One region of the Dyella sp. NPDC103356 genome, then DNA from elsewhere that is predicted to be linked to it. Evidence: predicted binding sites of a transcription regulator. Region 1 holds the regulator's gene; the other holds the start of a gene.
The links. The regulator sigma-54, encoded in region 1, starts transcription at its own class of promoters, with help from an activator protein. The targets are predictions, from matches to a motif close to TGGCACGNGCNTTGC.

Region 1 (3,412 bases):
GCCAAGCCGGCGACGCCGCCGGCCAAGCCTGCGAGCAGCGCGTCGGCACCGGCGCCTGCCCAATCCACGTCGACCAAGCCGCAGGGACAACCGTAATCCATGCTTTCTGCTGAAGGTCTGCAAAAGAGTTTCCGTACCCGCCAGGTCGTGCGCGACTTTGCCTTTTCGATTCGCGAAGGCGAGGTCGTCGGTCTGCTCGGCCCGAACGGCGCGGGCAAAACCACCTGCTTCTACATGATCGTCGGCCTGATCGAGGCCGATGCGGGCTTGATCAAGCTCGACAAACAGGACATCACCGGCCTGCCGATGCATGCTCGCGCCAAGCTCGGCATCGGCTATCTCCCGCAGGAAGCCTCGGTGTTCCGGCGCCTGACGGTGTCGGACAACATCATGGCGGTGCTGGAATTGCGCGAAGGCCTGGATCAGCGCCAGCGCAATACCGAGCTGGAAAGCCTGCTCGACGAGCTGAAGATCGCGCACATCGCCGAACAGAAAGGCATCAGCCTGTCGGGCGGCGAGCGCCGACGCGTGGAAATCGCCCGCGCCTTGGCCGCGCAGCCGCGTTACATGCTGCTCGACGAACCGTTCGCCGGCGTCGACCCGATTTCGGTAGGCGAAATCCAGCGCATCGTCCGTCATCTGAAAGAGCGCGGTATCGGCGTGCTGATCACCGATCATAACGTTCGCGAAACACTCGGAATCTGTGACCGAGCCTACATTCTCAACGATGGCGAAGTGCTATCGCGTGGTACGCCGGCACACATCCTGGCCGACGAGAAGGTGCGTGAAGTCTATCTGGGCCGCGAATTCCGGTTGTAATCCGAATACCTGCCCGGTTTGCAGGTGCGCCGCCATGACACGACGTTTTAACGTAACCCTGATCCAAATCACATTCGACTGTACGCTCTAGCCTCCCCTGGCGACTAGGGCTATGGTCGCACCCGTTTATAGGGGTTAGGATGACCCCAGTTCATCTTTTCCCGGCTGGCATGAAAACCGGACTGCAGTTTCGCCTCAATCAGCAACTTACGCTCACGCCTCAACTTCAACAGGCTATCCGCCTGCTGCAGCTGTCGCAGTTGGAGCTGGAGGCCGAGCTGCGCCAGATTGCCGAGAGCAATCCGCTGCTCGAGTTCTCCGAAGAATCCACCGACAACGAAAACGCCGAAGACGGCAGCTTCGAAAACGCGGTCGAAGTACCGGTGCCATCCAGCACCAAGAGCAGCGACGATAGCGGCCCGGGCGATGATGCCGAAGCGCCAGACTGGAGCGACGGCCCCGGCGATCAGCCGATCGACTTTTCCAGCAGCGGTAGCGCCAGTTCCAGCCGCAACAACGGCAATGGCGACGAAGACGGCTTCGAGCCGCAAAACGCCGCGCCGGAAACGTTGCACGAACACCTGATGTGGCAGCTGAATCTGACGCACATGACGCCGCGTCAACGCACCATTGCAACGGTGCTGATCGATGCGGTCAATGCGGACGGTTACCTGAGCGAAGGCCTGGAAGCCGTCGCTGCCGCCATTCCCGCCGACTTGAAGGCAAGCCTCGACGAAGTCGACGGCGTGCGCCGCCTGCTGCAGCGTTTTGATCCCACCGGTGTGGCAAGCCTGGACTTGCGCGATTGCCTGCGAGTGCAGCTGGAACAGTTCGACCCCGACACGCCGCATATCGAACTGGCGCTGCGCATCGTCGACAACGAACTCGAATTGCTCGCGCGCAACGACGTCAGCAAGCTGGCGCGCCGTCTGCGCGCCGAGCCGGAAGAGGTTTCCGCCGCGTCCATGCTGATCCGCAGCCTGGATCCGCGCCCTGGCGCGTCGATGGACCCGACACCGGTCGAATACGTTGCGCCCGACGTGTACGCACGCAAGGACGGTGGCCGTTGGCGCGTGAGCCTCAATCCCGATTGCCAGCCGCGCCTGGGCCTCAACCAGCACTATTGCAACATGATCGCGCAGGCCCGCGGCGAAGACGCCAGTTGGATGCGCGGGCAACTGCAAGAAGCGCGCTGGCTGATCAAGAGCCTGGAGTCGCGCGCGGAAACCTTGCTCAAGGTCGCCGAAGCCATTGTGCGGCGACAGAGCGCTTTTCTCGACTACGGCCCCGAAGCGATGCACCCCCTGGTGCTGCGCGAAGTCGCCGAAGAAGTCGGCATGCACGAATCGACGATTTCTCGCGTGACCACGCGCAAATACATTCACACGCCGCGCGGCACGTTCGAACTCAAGCACTTTTTTTCCAGTGGTGTTTCCACCGAAGACGGCGGCAGCGCATCGGCCACGGCCATCCAGGCGATGCTACGCAAACTCGTCGACGCGGAAGACACACGCAAACCTTTATCGGACCAGGCGATCGCCGAAGAATTGCGCCGCAAGGGCATTCAAGTGGCGCGTCGCACGGTTGCCAAATATCGGGAGGCCATGCGCATACCAAGTTCGAGCGAGCGCCAACGCGCCAATTGATCGGTACGTGAGAAATAAATTCGCGCTTGCGGGAACTTGATCGCGCCAGGAATGTTCCCAGCTTATGACTGATGGTGTTTCCTCGACACCCGAGGATGCATCCAACCCAAGCCGCGAAACGCGGCCAGCATCATGAGGAGGCGCAACATGCAATTCCAACTCAGCGGTCAGCAGATCGAAGTCACCCCGGCCCTGCGCGAGCACGCTACCGCCAAGCTCGACCGCCTTACCCGCCTCGACGAAAAGATATTGAGCCTCAATATCGTTCTCTCGGTCAGCAAGCTGCAGCAGAAAGCCGAAGGCAATCTGTCGGTAAATGGCAGCGTGCTCCACGCCGAGGCCGTCGAATCGGACATGTATGCCTCCATCGATGTCCTGTTCGACAAGCTCACCGCGCAATTGCGCAAACACCGCGACAAGATCTGCGACAAGCACCAGCGTGAAGTACGCGCGGAGCGGCAGTACGGTTGATCTCTCGGGGGCTGGCTAGAGCAAGAGCCCCCTCACCCCAGCCCTCTCCCCCGGCAAGCCAGGGGAGAGGGAGCAAAACCCGGTCCTCTCCCAGCCCATGCCTCGCGACCCGGTATCTTTCGGGGGCGCGTCCTTGTGCTGCAGGGCACAAACGGATCCAAACTGGCACAATATCGCCAGGTGCCGCTCGCGCGGCCAAAGGGACTCCGCTTGGACCGCCTCACCGCTCGACAACTCTACGATGGCGTACACGAACGCATGGCCTTGCGCTGGGTGTCGGGCATGCGTGGGGAAGCGCGCGTGCTCGAACACGGCGTCACCATCAGCCGGCGCCCGTCGCTGATCGGCTACCTGAACGTCATTTACCCCAACAAGATCCAGATCATCGGCACGGAAGAGCTCAACTTCCTCGATGGGCTTGATTCGCGCCAGCGCTGGGAAGTGATCAACAAGATCGCCGCTTACCAGCCGGTGGC
Region 2 (3,412 bases), on a different contig from region 1:
CTATCTGGAAACGCTGTTGCTGCGTCTGTGGTATCCGGTGACCGTGGCAACCGTGAGCTGGCAGGTGAAGCAGATCATCAAGGGTTTCCTCGACCGGACCAGCGATGAGCCGGAAGCACAGTTGCCCTTCAAACTGCACGATTTCGGTGCGCGCGGTGTCTCCAGCCTGGAGTCGGCAGCGCTCGGTGGCATGGCACACCTGGTGAACTTTAAGGGCACGGATACCGTGTCTGGCGTGCTGGCTGCGCGACGCTACTATCACGAGGACATGGCCGGCTATTCGATTCCTGCAGCCGAACACAGCACGATCACCAGTTGGGGACGCGAGAACGAGGTCGAGGCGTATCGCAACATGCTTGCGCAGTTCGCCAAGCCACGCAGCCTGGTCGCGGTGGTCTCAGACAGCTACGACATCTATCGCGCCATCAGCGAACACTGGGGTAAGACCTTGCGCGACGAGGTGATCGCGTCGGGCGCCACGCTGGTCGTGCGCCCGGATTCGGGCGAGCCGGTCGAGGTGGTGCACAAGTGCATGACCCTGCTGGACGAAGCCTTCGGCAGTACGGTCAACGCCAGGGGCTACAAACTGCTCAAACATGTGCGTCTGATCCAGGGTGACGGCGTCAATCCGGCCAGCATCCGAGCGATCCTCGAGCGCATCACGGAGGCCGGCTACGCTGCCGACAACATTGCCTTTGGCATGGGCGGTGCGCTGCTGCAGCATATGAATCGCGACACGCAGAAATTCGCGCTGAAGTGTTCGGCCGCCCGCATCGACGGTCAGTGGGTCGACGTGTTCAAGGCGCCGGTCACCGATAGCGGCAAGACATCGCAGCGCGGCCGCCTTACCTTGCTGCGTCATCGCAAACACGGCACATACAAGACCGTAGCTGTTCCCGCGAATGTCGATGAGATCGAGGAGCTGCCCTTGCCGGCGGATTGGGAACATGCCCTGGAAACCGTCTGGGAAAACGGCGAGCTGGTGCGCGATTGGTATTTCTCGGAAGTACGTACACGCAGCCAGCTGAGCAACCTGTCCTAATGGCTGTATTCGTGAACCTCTTCACATGTGAAGGCGAGCTCGTCCACATTTCGCGCACATCCGAACCCCCACGCTGAGCTGCATATAGGCGTCTTCACATGGGGCGGCATCCAGTTTGCGCCGCCCACGTCTGCTCCGCCCATGCGTGAAGGGGTTTCCCATTGGCATAAAGCTTGCGTTCTGCCTGTTCCACACACATCACCTCCCGCGGTCTTTCGGCGGGAAAGCGATCTGGAAGGGGCATGCAGACGGTTAACTGGAAACGCGCGCGGATAGCACTGGCCATCGTGCTGACGCTATACGGCATAAGTGACGCAGTTGGGGCCCAGGCGGGGGCCGACCGCGACAGCATGCTTGTGCGTGCGCGAGCCGAACGCGAAGCCGGTCATCGGTTGGAGGCACTGTCGATTTGCCAGGACATCCTCGCGCGCTGGCCGAACGACCGTGACGCGCGCGAGCTGAATGTGCGTCTGTTGTCGGATATCGGTGCATCCATGCGCGCCCGCGAGCTGGCGACCCAGCTTGACCCGCCTCTGACTCCCCGCGACCGGGCCGACCTCCAGGCCGATGCCGCCTCACGTGAAATCCGTTGGGCGAGCGGTGAGCCGGCCGATCCGGGCCAGCCCTATGCCGAAGCCGATCAGGCAGTGACCGAGGTGCGCGAGTTGGCTGACGATCCGGCGCAACCGGAAGAGGTACGCCATCGCGCGCGCCTGGACTTGCTGGTCGCACTCGATCAAGCCGGTCGGCCGGATGAAGCCCTGGCCGTCTATGCACCCATGAAGCAGGCCCATCTGGCGCTGCCCGCCTATGTCGAGCGCGCCGTCGCCGACGCCATGTTGCAGAAACATCGTCCGCGCGAAGCCGCCGCCCTCTATGAGGACAGCATTCGTCAGGATCCGGGCCCGTACGACAGTGGGGAAACCGATCCGCGCATTGGCCTGATGTACGCCTATCTCGATGAAGGCGAAACCAGGAAAGCGTATGCCGTTATCGACAAACTGGCCGCGGACGAGCCGCAATGGTTGCACGTTGCCGGCATCCGCACGGGAATCCAGAACCCGCGCAAGGTCGATGCCGATCTGAACGCCGCGACCTTGCGCGAGTACGTCGGCATACCCGGTGAAGCCTACGATCGGCTGAGTGTGCTCAGTGCCGAGGCGCCGGCCAATGCGCAGCTGCGCCGCGAGTTGGGTCTGGCCGAGCTGGCGCGTGGCTGGCCGCGTCGGGCCGAGCAAACCCTGGCAATCGCCGGCACGCTGGACGAACGCGATGTCGGTGCGGACCTGGGCGAAGCCGAGGCACACCGCGCCTTGAACGAATACGGCGACGTCGACGCGGATATCGCCCAGGCTCAGGCGCAGGCCGGCCGCAGTGGCCGTGTCATCAATGCGGCCGAGGCATGGGAGCGCCAGCGCGGCTGGCAGTTCGATATTTCGCACGACCAGGGCCGCGGCAGCTCGCCGGATTTTGGCGACCACGATCAGGAAACTCTGGCCACGCTGGCCAGCCCGTTGATCGACGATCACTGGCGGGTACTCGCCTTGGCGCGCATCGATTCGGCGGCGTTGCCCGAAGGCGATGTGCGCCGCGATCGGCTCGGCATCGGCCTGCGTGGTTACGCACGTGGGCTGGAGGTCTATGTACAGGCGCTGCCCTCAGTCGACAACTATGTCGGTCGCACCGCACTGGAAGCCGGCGCCAATTGGGCGATCAGCGATCATTGGTCGGTCGCCGCCGACTGGAGCAGCGCCGGTGCCGATGTGCCGCTGCGTGCGCAGTACTACGGCATCACCGGCAAGACGCTCAATACCTCGTTGCAATGGCGACGCGATGAACTGACCTCGGCCAAGCTCACGCTGTATCGCGGCCGCTTCACCGACGACAACTTGCGCAAGGGTTGGGACTTCACCTTCCTGCAACGTCTGTACACCGCGCCTAACCTTACTTTCGACGGGGGTGTGGAAGTCGGCGGTTCGCGCAATAGCGAAACCGATCGGCCGTATTTCAATCCGCCCAGCGATCGCTCCTATGCGTTGACTGGTCGTTTCGAGAACCTGTTCAGTCAGTACTACGCACGCACCTGGACGCAACGTTTCGATGTTTCGGTGGGCCGCTACAACGAACGTGGCTACGCGTCGGACTGGATGTTCAGCGCGCGCTACGGTCAGTACTTTCAGCCACGGCTCGGCCTGCGTTTTGGCTGGGGGCTCGCCTGGCACAACCAACCGTACGATGGACGGCGCGAATCACGTGTCGTGCTCGACCTGTCGATGCATTGGGGGGAATGACCGATGCGTCGCCTGCTGCTCACCTTCGTATTGTCGCTGATCGCTTCGGTAGCAATGGCTGCGGCGCCCACGCCGGCTC

Region 2: a site for sigma-54 is predicted at 1,205-1,219, ahead of pgaA (poly-beta-1,6 N-acetyl-D-glucosamine export porin PgaA). Genes of this name have one in related genera too.

Annotation. Positions count from the first base shown of each region.
Region 1 covers NZ_JBVJLZ010000011.1:55,806-59,217, reverse strand. The annotation lists gene lptA (lipopolysaccharide transport periplasmic protein LptA) at 1-96, shown strand, start outside; gene lptB (LPS export ABC transporter ATP-binding protein) at 100-819, shown strand; gene ACZ6WW_RS20645 (RNA polymerase factor sigma-54) at 990-2,465, shown strand; gene hpf (ribosome hibernation-promoting factor, HPF/YfiA family) at 2,613-2,936, shown strand; gene hprK (HPr(Ser) kinase/phosphatase) at 3,147-3,412, shown strand, end outside.
Region 2 covers NZ_JBVJLZ010000004.1:59,622-63,033, reverse strand. The annotation lists gene ACZ6WW_RS10240 (nicotinate phosphoribosyltransferase) at 1-1,042, shown strand, start outside; gene pgaA (poly-beta-1,6 N-acetyl-D-glucosamine export porin PgaA) at 1,285-3,333, shown strand; gene pgaB (poly-beta-1,6-N-acetyl-D-glucosamine N-deacetylase PgaB) at 3,337-3,412, shown strand, end outside.